Xanthobacter dioxanivorans: one gene and its partners. The protein of the gene in region 3 interacts with the protein of the main gene of each other region in a pairwise test. Links are inferred from orthologs where the notes say so. Each region holds a gene or a part of one and is shown on either strand. Other genes may lie near its edges. The genes, in order: dnaE, dnaQ and EZH22_RS05520.

The links.
Region 1: the proteins of EZH22_RS05520 (region 3) and dnaE interact in binary tests that used the Escherichia coli proteins (3 or more experiments, as listed by UniProt). The link is inferred for Xanthobacter dioxanivorans from one-to-one orthologs.
Region 2: the proteins of EZH22_RS05520 (region 3) and dnaQ interact in binary tests that used the Escherichia coli proteins (3 or more experiments, as listed by UniProt). The link is inferred for Xanthobacter dioxanivorans from one-to-one orthologs.

The regions. Positions count from the first base shown.
Region 1 is NZ_CP063362.1:4,283,769-4,289,419, forward strand. The notes cover bases 823-4,830. They hold dnaE (DNA polymerase III subunit alpha), read left to right. Parts: upstream 823-1,177; coding sequence 1,178-4,630; downstream 4,631-4,830. Other genes in these bases: EZH22_RS19955 (EamA family transporter), read right to left, coding at 823-928; EZH22_RS19965 (sulfotransferase family protein), read left to right, coding at 4,751-4,830. Also shown: more of EZH22_RS19955, read right to left, coding at 491-822; more of EZH22_RS19965, read left to right, coding at 4,831-5,575. UniProt on the Escherichia coli protein: DNA polymerase III is a complex, multichain enzyme responsible for most of the replicative synthesis in bacteria. This DNA polymerase also exhibits 3' to 5' exonuclease activity. The alpha chain is the DNA polymerase catalytic subunit.
Region 2 is NZ_CP063362.1:1,625,469-1,630,107, forward strand. The notes cover bases 1,150-4,145. They hold dnaQ (DNA polymerase III subunit epsilon), read left to right. Parts: upstream 1,150-2,284; coding sequence 2,285-3,007; downstream 3,008-4,145. Other genes in these bases: EZH22_RS07730 (shikimate dehydrogenase), read left to right, coding at 1,150-1,662; coaE (dephospho-CoA kinase), read left to right, coding at 1,669-2,271; EZH22_RS07745 (thioredoxin domain-containing protein), read right to left, coding at 3,198-4,145. Also shown: EZH22_RS07720 (pyruvate, water dikinase regulatory protein), read left to right, coding at 1-202; EZH22_RS07725 (Maf family protein), read left to right, coding at 218-817; more of EZH22_RS07730, read left to right, coding at 814-1,149; more of EZH22_RS07745, read right to left, coding at 4,146-4,639. UniProt on the Escherichia coli protein: DNA polymerase III is a complex, multichain enzyme responsible for most of the replicative synthesis in bacteria. The epsilon subunit contain the editing function and is a proofreading 3'-5' exonuclease.
Region 3 is NZ_CP063362.1:1,154,910-1,159,511, reverse strand. Bases 952-3,910 are described here. They hold EZH22_RS05520 (DNA polymerase III subunit gamma/tau), read left to right. Parts: upstream 952-1,476; coding sequence 1,477-3,345; downstream 3,346-3,910. Other genes in these bases: EZH22_RS05510 (GNAT family N-acetyltransferase), read right to left, coding at 3,839-3,910; EZH22_RS05515 (YbaB/EbfC family nucleoid-associated protein), read left to right, coding at 3,379-3,699; EZH22_RS05525 (hypothetical protein), read left to right, coding at 972-1,256. In the rest of the region: EZH22_RS05535 (RNA-directed DNA polymerase), read left to right, coding at 1-271; EZH22_RS32345 (hypothetical protein), read left to right, coding at 766-888; more of EZH22_RS05510, read right to left, coding at 3,911-4,420. UniProt on the Escherichia coli protein: Part of the beta sliding clamp loading complex, which hydrolyzes ATP to load the beta clamp onto primed DNA to form the DNA replication pre-initiation complex.

The DNA of each region.
Region 1 (5,651 bases), 3.1 Mb from region 3 along the record:
GGTGCTCGATGCCGACGCCCTCACCAGCTATGCCGGCGTGCCCTGGGCGCTCGCCGCCATCGCCGCGCGCACCGACGGTTTGATCGTCACGCCCCATGAGGGCGAGTTCGCCCGCATGTTCCGTGGCGATCCGCAGGTGCTGGAAGCTCCGTCCAAGCTCGCGCGCACGCGCGCGGCCGCCGTCCGGCTCGGCGCGGTGGTGGTGCTCAAGGGGCCGGACACGGTGGTGGCCGCCCCAGACGGACGGGCCGCCATCGCCGAGAATGCGCCGGCCTGGCTCGCCACCGCCGGTGCCGGCGACGTGCTGGCGGGGATCGCCACCGGCCTGCTGGCGCAGGGCATGCCCACCTTCGACGCCGCCTGCGCGGCGGTGTGGTTGCACGGGCAGGCGGCGCGCAGCGCCGGGCCCGGCCTCGTGGCCGACGACCTGCCGGAGGCGCTGCGCGCGGTCTATGCCGAGCTGTACGATAGGCTCGGCGCCTGATGTGGATCAGCCCACCGCCACCAGCACCGCCCCGGCCGCGATGAGGGCAACGCCGAGCGCCGCCGCCGCCGACAGGCGCTCGCCCAGGAAGACGACGCCGAAAATCGCCACCAGCACCACGCTGAGCTTGTCCACCGGCGCCACGCGGGCGGCGTCGCCTGCCTTCAGGGCGCGGAAGTAGCACAGCCAGGAGGCTCCGGTGGCGAGGCCGGACAGCACCAGGAACAGCCAGGTCCGGCCAGGAATCTTCGCCGGTGGCTGCCAGGTGCCGCCGATCCACACCATGGTGGCGACGAGGGCGAGGATGACGAGGGTCCGCAGGAAGGTCGCCAGATCCGAATGGACGCCCGCGACCCCCACCTTGGCGAAGATGGCGGTCAGCGCGGCAAAGGCCGCCGACCCGAGCGCCCAGAACTGCCAGCTGCCGATGAAGGACCTGAACATGCCCGGCCTGCCTTTCCCGTGGGGGCGGTGTCGGAGATTTTCGCGCCGGTGGCAATGGGTGAGGGCGTCAGAAAGGCGCCGGGGACGATCCCGGCCATGACGGGCGGAAAGGCTTCCGGCCAAATTCCAAAGAGGCGCCGACGCCTGTAGATAGCGGGGGTGGCCGGCGCCCTCTCCACGGTGGCGGACCGCCTGCGCGGAAATCGCGCTATCCTGCGGGGCGCCCGACTCGCCCCACACCGAGACCCCATGTCCGATCCCGGCTTCATCCACCTGCACGTCCATTCCTCCTACTCGCTGCTGGAGGGGGCGCTTTCCATCGGCAAGCTGGCCGACCTGGTGAAGGCGGACGCGCAGCCGGCCATCGCCCTGACCGACACCGGCAACCTCTTCGGCGCCCTGGAATTCTCCGAGAAGATGTCGGGCTCGGGCATCCAGCCCATCGCCGGCGTCTCCCTCGCGCTCGATCTGCCGGACCCGCCCGGGCCGCGCGGGGCGATCCGGCCGAAGCGGCCGCGCATCGTTCTGCTGGCCCAGTCGGAGCCGGGCTGGCGCAACCTGATGAAGCTGGTGTCCCGCGCTTTCCTGGAGACCGCCAGCGAGGACGAGCCGCGCATCCTTGTCGACTGGCTCGCCGAGGCGAGCGACGGCCTCATCGCCCTGACCGGCGGCCCCGCCGGCCCCCTCGACAAGGCCCTCGTCAGCGGCCACCCGGAGCTGGCGGCGGAGCGGCTCGACCTGCTCGCCTCGCTCTTCCGCGACCGGCTCTACGTGGAGGTCCAGCGCCATGAGACCGACGCCGAGCGCCTCGCGGAAGCCGGCCTGCTCGAACTCGCCTATGCGAAGGGCGTCCCGCTGGTGGCCGCCAACGAGCCCTTCTTCGCCAGCCAGACCGACTATGAGGCCCACGACGCCCTCCTGTGCATCGCCGAAGGCCGCCTCGTGGCCGAGGGTGACCGGCGGCGGCTGACGGCCGAGCACCGCTTCAAGACCCGCAAGGAGATGCTGGAGCTGTTCGCCGACCTGCCCGAGGCCACGGCCAACACGGTGGAGATCGCCCGGCGCTGCGCCTATCGGGTGCGGACGGTAAAGCCCATCCTGCCGCGCTTCACCTCCGGCGGCGGCCATGGGGACCCCCTGGCGGAGGAGGCGGCGGAGCTGGAGCGGCAGGCGCGGGAGGGTCTCGCCCAGCGCCTCGCCAAGCACGGGCCCGCGCCGGGCCTCGACGTCAAGGTCTACGAGGAGCGGCTCGCCTACGAGCTCTCCGTGATCACCAAGATGAAGTTCCCCGGCTACTTCCTCATCGTGTCGGACTTCATCAAGTGGGCCAAGGCCCATGACATTCCGGTGGGGCCGGGGCGCGGCTCCGGCGCCGGCTCGCTGGTCGCCTATTCGCTGCAGATCACCGACCTTGACCCGCTGCGCTTCGGCCTGCTGTTCGAGCGCTTCCTGAATCCGGACCGCGTGTCCATGCCCGACTTCGACGTGGACTTCTGCCAGGAGCGCCGCGACGAGGTGATCCATTACGTACAGGAGCGCTACGGCCGGGCGCAGGTGGCGCAGATCATCACCTTCGGCACGCTCCAGGCGCGCGGCGTGCTGCGCGACGTGGGACGCGTGCTGGAAATGCCCTACGGGCAGGTGGACAAGCTCTGCAAGCTGGTGCCGCAGAACCCGGCCAATCCCGTCACCCTCAAGCAGGCCATCGAGGATGAGCCGCGCCTCCAGGCGACCCGCGACCAGGAGGAGGTGGTCAAGCGCGCCTTCGACATCGCCGTGCGCCTCGAGGGCCTCAACCGCCACGCTTCCACCCATGCGGCGGGCATCGTGATCGGCGACCGCCAGCTCCACGAGCTGGTGCCGCTCTATCGCGATCCCAAGTCCGACATGCCGGTCACCCAGTACAACATGAAGTGGGTGGAGCAGGCGGGGCTGGTGAAGTTCGACTTCCTCGGCCTGAAGACGCTGACCACCATCGACAAGGCGGTGAAGCTGGTCCACCAGCGCGGCATCGAGCTCGATATCTCCAAGATCCCCCTCGACGACCCCAAGACCTACGCCATGCTGGGCAAGGGCGAGACGGTGGGCGTGTTCCAGGTGGAAAGCGCGGGCATGCGCCGCGCCCTTGTGGACATGAAGGCCGACCGGGTCGAGGACCTCATCGCCCTCGTCGCCCTCTACCGGCCCGGCCCCATGGCCAACATCCCGGTCTATTGCGACTGCAAGCACGGCCGCGCCCAGCCCGACTATCTCCATCCCATGCTGGAGCCGTACCTGAAGGAGACGTTCGGCGTCATCATCTACCAAGAACAGGTGATGCAGATCGCCCAGGCTATGGCGGGCTACTCGCTGGGCGAAGCCGACCTTCTGCGCCGCGCCATGGGCAAGAAGATCCGCGCCGAGATGGAGAAGCAGCGCGAGCGCTTCGTCTCCGGCGCCGCCGGGCGGGGCATCGAGAAGGCGCAGGCCGACACCATCTTCGACCTGCTGGCCAAGTTCGCCGACTACGGCTTCAACAAGTCCCACGCCGCCGCCTATGCCCTCGTCGCCTACCAGACGGCGTGGCTGAAGGCGAATTATCCCACCGAGTTCCTCGCTGCTTCCATGACCCTCGACATGGGCAACACGGACAAGCTCGCGGAATTCCGGCAGGAGGCGCAGCGGCTGGGCATCGAGGTGGTGCCGCCCAACATCAACCTGTCCGCCCGCGAGTTCGCGGTGAAGGACGGCAAGATCATCTACGCCATGGCCGCCATCAAGGGCGTGGGCGGCGCGGCGGTGGAGGCCCTGGTGGCGGCGCGTGGGGAGCGGGCGTTCCGCGACTTTTCCGATTTCGCCTGCCGCCTGCCGGTCAAGCTCGTCAACAAGCGCACGCTGGAGAGCCTGATGGCCGCCGGCTGCTTCGACGTCCTGGAGAAGAATCGCGCCCGCGCGTTCGCCGCCATCGATTCCATCGTGGCCGAGGCGCAGCGCGTGGAGGCCAATGCCCAATCCGGCCAGAACGACATGTTCGGCTCGGGTCCCTCCGCCGCCGCCCTGCCCATTCCGGACGTGGCGCCCTGGCTGCCCTCCGAGCGCTTGCAGCGAGAATACGACACCATCGGCTTTTTCCTCACCGGCCATCCGCTGGACGATTATGCGGATGCGCTGAAGAAGATGCGGGTGCAGGCCTTCTCCGATTTCGCCCGGGCCGTGCGCTCCGGCGCGGCGGCGGGGCGCCTCGCGGCGACGGTGGTCTCGAAGCAGGAGCGGCGCACCAAGTCCGGCACGCGCATGGGCATCGTCGGCCTTTCCGACCCCTCCGGCCACTATGAGGCGGTGATCTTCTCCGAAGGCCTCGCGCACTTTCGCGATCTGCTGGAGCCCGGCACGCCGCTGCTCATGATGGTCGCCGCCGAGCTGAACGGCGAGGATGTGCGCGTGCGCATCAATTCGTGCGAACGGCTGGACCCGGTCACCGCCCGCCACCAGAAGGGGCTGCGCATCTTCCTGCGCTCGCCCGAGCCCATCGAGGGCATCGCCCGCCGCCTCAGCGACGGCAAGGCGGGGGAGGCGGGCTCCGGCGACGTGAGCCTCATCCTGCTGATGGAGGACGCCAAGGCCGAGGTGGAGGTGAGCCTGCCCGGCAAATACCCCGTTTCGCCGCAGATCGCCGGTGCCATCAAGGCGATTCCCGGCGTCGTGGCGGTTGAAGCCGCGTGACAGTAAGTTTATGGCATCAGGCGAAATGAGAGCGACCCTCGGCCGCTCTCGCCGGATCTCCGACGGGATGGGCTGGAGGGCGGCCGGCCCGGCCGCGTCACGCCATTCGAGGAAGCACGTGTGACACTCGACAAGCGCGCCGTCCTGGTGCTCGGCATGCATCGCAGCGGGACATCGGCCCTGACCCGCATCATCAACCTCATGGGCTTCTCCGCGCCCAAGACGCTGATGGCCGCCACCGAGGCCAACGAGGCCGGATTCTGGGAATCGGAGGTCTTCATGGACCTCGACGAGCGCATCCTGAAGGCCTGCGGCCACAAGTGGTCGTCGCGCAAGGCCATGGCCGCCGACCTGGTGGACGTGGCGCAACGGCGCGGCTTGACCGGCGAGGTGCGCCGCGCCATCGCCGAGGAATATGGCGGCGCGCCCGCCATCGTCCTCAAGGACCCGCGCATCTCGCGCCTGATGGGCATCTACCGGCCGGTGCTGGAAGAGGCCGGCTACCGCATCTCACCGGTGCTGGCGCTGCGCAACCCGGTGGAAGTGGCGGCCTCGGTCACCAAGCGCGATGGCTTCTCAGCCGCCAAGGGCCTCGGCATCTGGCTGCGCTACACCCTCGACGCCGAGCGGGCGACCCGCGGCCAGCCCCGCACGGTCATCGCCTTCGACGAGCTGATGGCCGACTGGAAGGGCACCATGGCCCGCGCCGAGGCCCAGCTCGGCGCGCCCTGGCCCACGCTCTCCGCCGAAGGCGTCGCGGAGATCGACGGCACGCTGAAGCCGACGCTGCGTCACCACGCGCTGGCGCCGCCGAAGAGCACCTCCTGGCGGGGCTTCCTCGCGGCGCGGACGCTGGATGCCATGACGCGCCTGATCGAGGATCCCCACGACAAGGCCGCCTGCCGGACCCTCGATTTCGTCTCGGCTGTCTTCCGCCCGTTCTGAGGCGGGCGTCAAACACTCCGGTGGCGGGCGGCGACCCGGGCCCTATACTGCCCGCGGGCGGCGACAGGAGCGCGAG
Region 2 (4,639 bases), 470 kb from region 3 along the record:
GCTCAGCCTCAATGCGGGGGAGGCGGGAAGTTCCTATACGGACCGCGAGGCGGTGAGCGACGAAATCGCCTTTTCGCGGCGCCTGTGCGCGCGCAACGGCTGGCCGCTCATTGATGTGACCCGCCGGTCCATCGAGGAGACGGCGGCCAACATCTATACGCTCTACAGCGAGCGCCGCCGGCGCGAGATTGCCGAAACATGAGGGGGAGGGACGATCGTGTGGCGTGGTGAACAGCCGCTGGTGCTCGCGTCCAAGAGCGCAACGCGGTTGAGCCTTCTCGTGCATGCGGGCGTGCCCGTGGAGACGGTGGCCGCCGATGTGGACGAGCGCGCCCTTCAGGCGGAGGCCGGCGATTTGGACCCCGCCCGCATCGCCCTCCTTCTGGCCCGGGCGAAAGCGCTTTCGGGCGCGACGGCGGCGCCGGGGCGCATGGTGCTGGGCGCGGACCAGACCCTGGCCCTCGGGCCGAAGATCTATCACAAGCCGGCCACCATCGAAGCGGCGCGGATCCAGCTGATGGAGCTCGCCGGCCACACCCATGCTCTGCATTCGGCGGTGGCCGTGGCGTTGGATGGCACGGTGATGTTCGAGACGGTGGTGAGTGCCTTCCTCACCATGCGGCCCTTGTCGGAAGAAGCGCTCAGCAACTACCTCGTGGCGGCGGGCGCGCGGGTGCTCACCTCGGTGGGTGCCTACCAGCTTGAATCGGTGGGCGTGCACCTGTTCACGCGCGTGGATGGCGACCACTTCACCATTCTCGGCCTGCCCCTGCTGCAGCTCCTGCCCTTCTTCCGCGAGCAGGGGCTTCTGCCGTGAGCGTGCGTGTCTGTGTCACCGGCCAGCCGGTCAGCTATTCCCGCTCGCCCCTTCTGCATGGCTACTGGCTTCGGAAATACGGCATCGACGGCGCCTATGGCCGTGAGGAAGTACCACCGTCGGAGGCCGTGGACTTTTATCGCAGCCTCGCCACGCGGGGCTATGTCGGCTGCAACGTGACCGCGCCGAACAAGGAGATCGCCTTCTCGGTCCTCGACGAGGCGGAGGAGAGCGCGGCGACGCTGGGCGCGGCGAACACCCTGTGGCTCGAGGACGGCAGGCTCTGCGGCGCCAGCACCGACGGTTACGGCTTCATCGCCAATCTCGATGCGGGGGCGCTGGGCTGGGACGGGGAGCGCAAGACCGCGCTGGTCCTCGGCGCGGGCGGGGCCTCGCGGGCCATCGTGCATGCGCTGGTGGCACGCGGATTCGAGCGGGTGGCGCTCGCCAATCGCACGCTGGAGCGGGCGGAGGCGATCGCGGCCATGTTTGGCCCGGTTGTGCGTCCCCTGGCCCTTGAGCGCATAGGGGACGTGATGCGGGATGCGGACGTCCTGGTGAACTGCACGTCGCTGGGCATGAAGGGGGCGGCCCCGCTCCTGCTTGACCTGTCGGGGCTGCGGCCCGAGGCGGTGGTGAGCGACATCGTCTACGTGCCGCTGGTGACGCCGCTGCTGAAGATGGCCGCCGGGCAAGGCTTCCGCACCGTGGACGGGCTCGGCATGCTGCTGCATCAGGGCGTGCCCGGCTTCGAGCGCTGGTTCGGCGTGCGGCCGGAGGTCACGCCGGAACTGCGCGCTCTTCTCGTCGCCGACCTGAAGGCCAAGGGCCAGCTGGAGGCCTGAGCAGACATGTGGATCCTCGGCCTCACCGGCTCCATCGGCATGGGGAAATCGGCGACGGCACGCCTGTTCCGCGCCCATGGGGTGCCGGTGCACGATGCCGACGCGTCGGTACACGGGCTCTATCGCGGGGCGGCGGTGGGGCCGGTGGAGGCGGCCTTTCCGGGGGTGGCGCGGGATGGCGCCGTCGACCGGGCGGCGCTTGGCGCCCGGGTGCTCGGCGACGGCGAGGCGATGCGGCGGCTGGAGGCCATCGTGCATCCCCTGGTGCGGGCCGAGGAGGAATCCTTCCTCGCCAGCGCCCGCGCGGCGGGGGCTCGTCTGGTGGTGCTCGACATCCCGCTCCTGTTCGAAACGGGAGGTGCCGGGCGCGCCGATGCGATCGCCGTGGTCAGCGCGCCGAAAGCTGTGCAGCGCGCCCGTGTTCTCGACCGGCCGGGCATGACGGACGACAAATTCGAGGCCATCCTCGCCAAGCAGATGCCCGATGCGGAGAAGCGCCGGCGGGCGCATTTCGTCATCGACACCGGGCGTGGCTACGCTTCGGCCGAGCATCAGGTGGCGGGGATCGTGCGGGCGCTGGCCGGACCGGGCCGGCGGCGGCCGGAGTAAGGATAGGGAATCCATGCGCGAGATCGTGCTCGATACCGAGACGACGGGCCTCGAGGCCTATGGTGGCGACCGGCTCGTGGAGATCGGCTGCGTGGAGATGGTCAACCGCATCCTCACCGGGACGGTGTTCCACGTCTATATCAATCCTGAGCGGGACATGCCGGTGGAGGCGTTCAACGTCCATGGCCTCTCCGCCGAATTCTTGTCGGACAAGAAGAAATTCGAAGAAGTTGCCGATGAATTCCTGAATTTCATCGCCGAAGATACCTTGGTCATCCACAATGCCGCGTTCGACATCGGCTTCCTCAATGCCGAGCTGGAGCGTTCCGGCCGGTCCACCATCGCCCGCGACCGGGTGGTGGACACGCTGGCCCTGGCGCGGCGCAAGCATCCCGGTGGCGGCAACCGCCTCGACGATCTGATGCGGCGCTACGGCATCGACAGCTCCCGCCGGGTGAAGCACGGCGCGCTGCTCGATGCGGAGCTGTTGGCGGAAGTCTATGGCGAGCTGCTCGGCGGCAAGCAGGCGAGTCTCATCGGCCTGACCGAGGAGGCGAGCGAAGCCCCGCGCCTGGTGGTGGAGGCGCGCGCCGCCCATGTTCGGCCCGAGCCGCTCGCCCCCCGCCTCACCGATGCGGAGGCGCAGGCGCATGCGGTGTTCGTGGCGAGCTTGGGAGAGAAGGCCGTCTGGCTGAAATATGCGGATGCGCCGCCGGTGGAGAAGACCGGAAGCTGACACGGCGTCGGAGCAGCTTCCGGTCGATTTACAACCACAGATCAATCAAAGGTTGATCGAATAGGAAGGCCGCAGGCGGAGAAACGCCCGCCTCTCCGATCCATTCCTCATCCTCTACCGCGAGCCTGTCCCTGGCTTCCGGATGCGATTTTAGAGGGTGTCGCCCCAGCCTGGCGGATTTAAAGAGGTCTCAGGCCAGCATTTCCGCCACGGCCTTCGGAAGGCGCCCCGGATCGGTCACCGGGAGCGAGCAGCGTTCGCCGATGCAGACGAAAGCCGCACCCTCTGCCGGCGCCGACGCGATCCGCGCCGCCATGACGCTGCCGGCGAGAGCGGAAGAGCCCTCATCCGCGCGGACAAGGACCCTGAGTGGGAACGGCACCTCAAGCGCGGCGGTTGCAAGCGCCCCGCTCCTCGCCCCCACGACGACGATCTGCGCGAGGTTGAGGCGGGTGTCGATGGCGTTCAGCGCAGCTCCGTGCGCGAGCGCATTCTTCGCTGCCGGCCCCGACAGCCCGGAGAGGATCCGGTCGGCCCGGGCCCGCAGGGCATCGTTGCCGGTGAGGGCCGAGAGGCGGACCAGGGCCTCCGCCGCGACCGCGCTGGAGTTGGGAACCGCCTCGTCATGGGTGATGCGGGGGCGCACGACGAGGCTGTCGGCATCATCCGCGGTGAGGAAATAGGTGCCCGTCGCCGGGTCGAGATGGTGCGCCTCCAGCGCCTCCAGGAAGCCGGCGGCCCGCTCCAGGCCCTCCCCTGCCCCCGTTGCCTCGTGCAGGGCGAGGCCGGCGCGCGCCATGGCGGCGAGGTCCGAGGCAAGGCCGGGAGCCACCAGCTTGTCGCCGCACCAGGAATGGGCGAGGCGCCCGCCCGTGATCATCCGAGCGCACACGGTGTCGAACGCCCGCTGCGCCAGCGCGACCCAGGCGGCCTCGCCGAGGAAGGCGCCGGTCCGGGCCAAAGCGGCGATCATCAGGCCGTTCCAGTCGGCCAGTACCTTGTCGTCGCGGCCGGGGCGCACGCGGTGCTCCCGCGCGGCCAGCAGCTTTTCCCGCAGCGGCTCAAGGCGCGCTTCGGCCTCGGCGCTAACGAAGCCGGCGTCGGTGCGGTTGAGGATGTTGCCCGCCTCCCAATTGCCGGCGGGGGTCACGTCGTAGAAGCGGTTGAAGAAGGCCGCATCCTCGGCGCCGAGGACGGCCTCGATCTCTCGCGCGGTCCACACATAGAAGCGGCCCTCATGACCCTCGCTGTCCGCATCGAGGCTGGCGGCGAAGGCGCCTTCGGGCGTCAGCATCTCCCGCTCGAGCCAGCCGACGATCTCCCGCGCCCGGCGCAGGAACAGCCCGTCACCGGTGTCACGATGGGCCAAGGCCAGCAGATCGAGGAGCTGGGCATTGTCGTAGAGCATTTTCTCGAAATGCGGGACGAACCAGATCTCGTCCACAGAATAGCGGGCGAAACCGCCGCCGAGATGATCGTAGATGCCGCCCTCGCTCATGCGGTTGAGGGTGAGGGCGACCATGGCCTTCAGCTTGTCGTCCCGGCGCCGGGTGCCGACCCGCCAGAGCAGCTCCATGAGGCCGGACTGGGGAAACTTCGGCGCGCCCTTCAGCCCGCCATGCACCGGATCGA
Region 3 (4,602 bases):
GGATGGCGGGTATGGACCATATTGGCCCGTAATAATGGAATGGAAAACGAGAGATTGGCCTAGAAAGAATAAATTTCCTTGTAAAAACGAGTTGATGAAGGATATACAGAATGATAAAATCAGTTTAATATTAACTGACGCAAAAATACATGTGTTTGATGACGTTGATGAGGGCGATTTCTCGGCTATAACGAGAGCTATCGAGCCTCGTATAAGTATATATGACAACGATGGCGAAGGTGATGAGGATGAGGAAGAGTTCTTATTTTAGGGGGCGCCTCGGTGATGTTTTGATCGCTTGCTCTTGATCGAACTCCGCAGCCACCCCCTTGCATCCCTCCCCCGCCCCTGCCATATAGCGCGTGGGAGGTTGGCGGTGGACGAGCCACTCGCCAACCGGGTCAGGTCCGGAAGGAAGCAGCCCCAACGAGCCCGACTCGGGTCTTCGTCCAGCCTCCCACCTCATTTGCGTTCAGAACCGGTCCCGCCCGCCGCGCCGCCTTCGGCCCGGCGTGAGGCGTGGCGTGAGTCGGCGCGGCTTCTCCCTGCCGCCCAACCGCCGCCCCCTCTGCCCCCCCATCCGCACCCGCCCTGGCGTCATGCGCGCAAATCCGTGCATTGCACGTCACGCGGCGGGCGCGGCGTGTTTGGGAAGGCCGGGCCGTCGGGGAGGACGTCGCGAAGGGCTTGCGCCATGTGGGGCATCGTGAGGGCGCCTGCAGGTCAACCGCTCTGCGGCCCATGCGAGCGAGGAGAGCCGCCGGCATGCGCTCGCCGCCTACGCCCGGCCGGCGCGATATGGCCGGCAAGTGGGAATATGAGGACGGCTTCCGCCGCTATGTCTGCGTGCGGCTGAACGACATGGACATCGTCACCAGCCCGGAATAGCCCGCCTGAAAGCGCCGCGCTCCCGTCGCAATCCCGTACCGATCGGCGCATAGACACGCAGTGCCTGTTCCAAGGAGGCTGCCATGTGGGTCGTCGTCGTCATCGTGCTGAGTGCCCTCGTCAATCCGGAAACGTCCGTCAACCGCGAAAACAGCTATCCCACCGAGGACGCCTGCAAGGCCGCCATCGCCCGGAACATTCCGGCGCGGCTCGATGCCAAGAACAAGGAGGCCTTCGCCCAGGGCTCGCGGCGCTATGTCTGCATGCATGTGCCGGCCGCCGAGGCGCCCAAGGCGGCGCCCGCCGCCACCCCGGCGGCCCCCGCCACCACCAAGCCGCCGCTGCCCGAGGTGCCGAAGGCCAAGTAAGAGCCAAGTCGCCAAGGCCAGATTGCGAGGCCAGGTCGCGAGGCCAGGTCGGGCGTTCGCGACGGGGCTCGACCGCCGCGCAGGCGCGGCCGCGTCATCAACAGGCGTGGCCGGCCCGTCCCGCCAATTCGTCCCCCGCGCCTCGACGCGCGCGCTCGCGATGCTATGTATGGGGGAGGGACGCATCCCCTCACCCCAAGGCTGACCCCAAGGCGGCTTCATGAGCGACGACACGCGCGCGCACCCCGACGACGACGGGCCGGGGCTCGACCTCGGCGGACCGCCGCCGGTGCCGGCCGCGGCGCCCGTCGTCGCGGCCCCGGCTCCGGCCGCCTATCGCGTGCTGGCCCGAAAATACCGGCCGCAGAATTTCACCGACCTCATCGGCCAGGAGGCCATGGTCCGCACCCTGCGGAACGCCTTCTCCTCCGGGCGCATCGCGCAGGCCTACATCCTCACCGGCGTGCGCGGGGTGGGCAAGACCACCACCGCCCGCATCCTCGCCCGCGCGCTCAACTACGAGCCCCAGGAAAACACATCGCCCGGCGGCCCGAGCCTCGACCTGGCGGTGATGGGCAAGCAGTGCCGCGACATCATCGAATCGCGCCATGTGGACGTGATGGAGATGGACGCGGCGTCCAACACCTCCATCAACGACATCCGCGAGATCATCGAGAGCGCCCGCTACCGGCCGGTGATGGCGCGCTACAAGGTCTACATCATCGACGAAGTGCACATGCTCTCCACGGCGGCCTTCAACGGCCTGCTCAAGACGCTGGAGGAGCCGCCGGAGCATGTGAAATTCATCTTCGCCACCACCGAGATCCGCAAGGTTCCGGTCACCGTGCTCTCCCGCTGCCAGCGCTTCGACCTGCGCCGGGTGGAGGCGGGGGTGCTCGCCGCCCATCTCGCCGGCATCTGCGCCAAGGAGGGCGTGACCATCGAGCCGGAGGCCCTCTCCATCGTGGCGCGGGCGGCGGAAGGCTCGGTGCGCGATTCGCTCTCGCTGCTCGACCAGGCCATCGCCCATGGCGGCGGCACCGTCTCGGCGGAAGAGGTGCGGCGCCTGCTCGGCCTCGCCGACAAGGGCCGGGTCATCGATTTGTTCGAGGCGCTGATGAAGGGCGAGATGGCCCGCGCCCTGGCCCAGTTCCGCGACCAGTATGATGCGGGTGCCGACCCGGCGGTGATCCTCACCGACCTCGCCGAATTCACCCACCTCGTCACCCGGCTCAAGATCGTGCCCGACGCCGCCGAGGATGCGGCCCTGGTGGAGGCCGAGCGCGTGCGCGGACTCCAGATGGCGCAGCGCCTGTCCATGCGGGTGCTGGCGCGGGCCTGGCAGATGCTCACCAAGGGCATCGGCGAGGTGCAGCAGGCGCCAAAGCCCGCCCAGGCGGCGGAGATGGCGCTGGTGCGCCTCGCCTACGCCGCCGACCTGCCCACCCCCGACGAGGCGCTGCGCCGGCTGAAGGACCAGCCGGCCGCCGATGCGCCGGCTTCGTCCGCCGCCCCCTCTCCGGCCCCGTCCCCCGCGCCCTCGGGCGGCGGCGGGGGCGCGCGCCTGTCGCTGGCGCCCCGGGCCGTGGCCGAGCCGCGCCCCGCCGCGCGGCCGGCGCCCGTGGTCCTGGCGGAGGCGGGGCCGCGCCTCGCCAGCCTCGCCGACGTGGCGCAGTTCGTCTCCACCAAGCGCGACCTCGCCCTGAAGCACGCCATCGAGACCTCGCTGCGGCCGGTGCACGTGGAGGACGGCCGCATCGAGGTGGCCCTCCTTCCGGGCGCGCCGGCGAGCGTGATCCAGGACCTCTCCCGCAAGCTCTCCGAATGGACCGGCCGGCGCTGGCTGGTCTCCCTCTCCGCGCAGCCGGGCGGCCCCACCCTGGCGGAGGAGAACGAGGCGGTGCGCGCCGAGCGGGAGGAGGGCATCAAGGCCCACCCGCTGGTGGCCGCCGTGCTCGCCCGCTTCCCCGGCGCCGAGGTGGTGGACGTGCGCACCCGCGCCGAGGCTCCCCTCCACGAGGAGGTGCTCGCCCCCTCCGAGGAGGACCTGCTCTCCGGTCCGGGGCTGGACGACGAGCTGGAATACTGATTCGCCACCACGCAGCACGGAGGTTGAAGTCTCATGCGCGACCTGATGGGCATGATGAAGCAGGCCAAGGAGCTCCAGGAGCGCATGCAGCAGATGCAGGCGGAGCTGGAGCAGGTCGAGGTGGAGGGCGCCTCCGGCGGCGGCCTCGTCAGCGTGCGCGTCACCGCCAAGGGCGAGTGCAAGGCGGTGCGCATCGATCCCTCGCTGGCGAAGCCGGAGGAGGTGGAGATCCTGGAGGACCTCCTCGTCGCCGCGCTCGCGGATGCCCGGGTCAAGGCCGAGCGGGTGATGCAGGAGAAGATGCAGTCGCTCACCGGCGGCCTCGCGCTGCCGCCGGGCATGAAGCTGTTCTGACACGACGCCGTTCTGACACGACGTCCCGCCGACACTCGGCCGACACCGCCGATGGTGCCGGGTGTCGGCACCGGTGTCGCCTCCGGTGCCGCCGTTCCTGGGGCGCCCTCCCGCCGGGGGCCGGCGGAGGGGCGGGGGCTCAGGCCGAGCGGCGGAACGCGCCGTCGGCGGTCGCCCCGATCTGGAGATCCTGCGCCAGCTCGGCGAGGGAGGGGCGGGCGATGCGCGCGCCGGTGGGGCTGATCAGGCCGCGCGCCCCGTCCAGCGCCCCGGCGGAAAGATCCAGCGCCAGCAAGCGGTCGCGGTCATAGGCGCCGGGCATCCACAAGGCGCCGGTGTGCTGCGCGGTGAAGCCGAAGCGGCCGTAATAGGGCGCGTCTCCCACCAGGATCACCGCCGCATGCCCGAGCGCCCGCGCCCGCTCAAGCGCGTTGCGCATCAGGTCGCCGCCCAGCCCGCAGGCGCGGAACCACGGATGGACCGCCAGCGGACCCAGCAGCAGCGCGGGTTTGCCGGGACCCGCGGTCACGTTCCACAGCCGCACGGTCCCCACCAGCCGGCCGTCCGGGCCATGGGCGGCGAAGGCCAGCCCCGCGGCCGGCAGCCGGCCTTCCCGCAGCCGCTCGGATGCCTTGGCCCGGCGCTCCTCGCCCAGGCACAGATCGAGCAGGGCCTCGCGCGCGGCCACATCTTCCTGCGATTCCAGCACAATCTCAGTCATCAGCAGCTCCAGTGCCACAACGTGAGAAGCGAAGAAGTCCGTCCCGGCCGCGCGGATGCGGCCGGCCCGAAGGCGTGGGACGGTGCGGAAGACGAGGGGAAGTCCCCCTCCTCATCGCCCCGGACGGCGCCTCGCCGGTGCCGGGGGTGGGACCTCTCGCCGGCGGGGCAGCACGCCCCCCG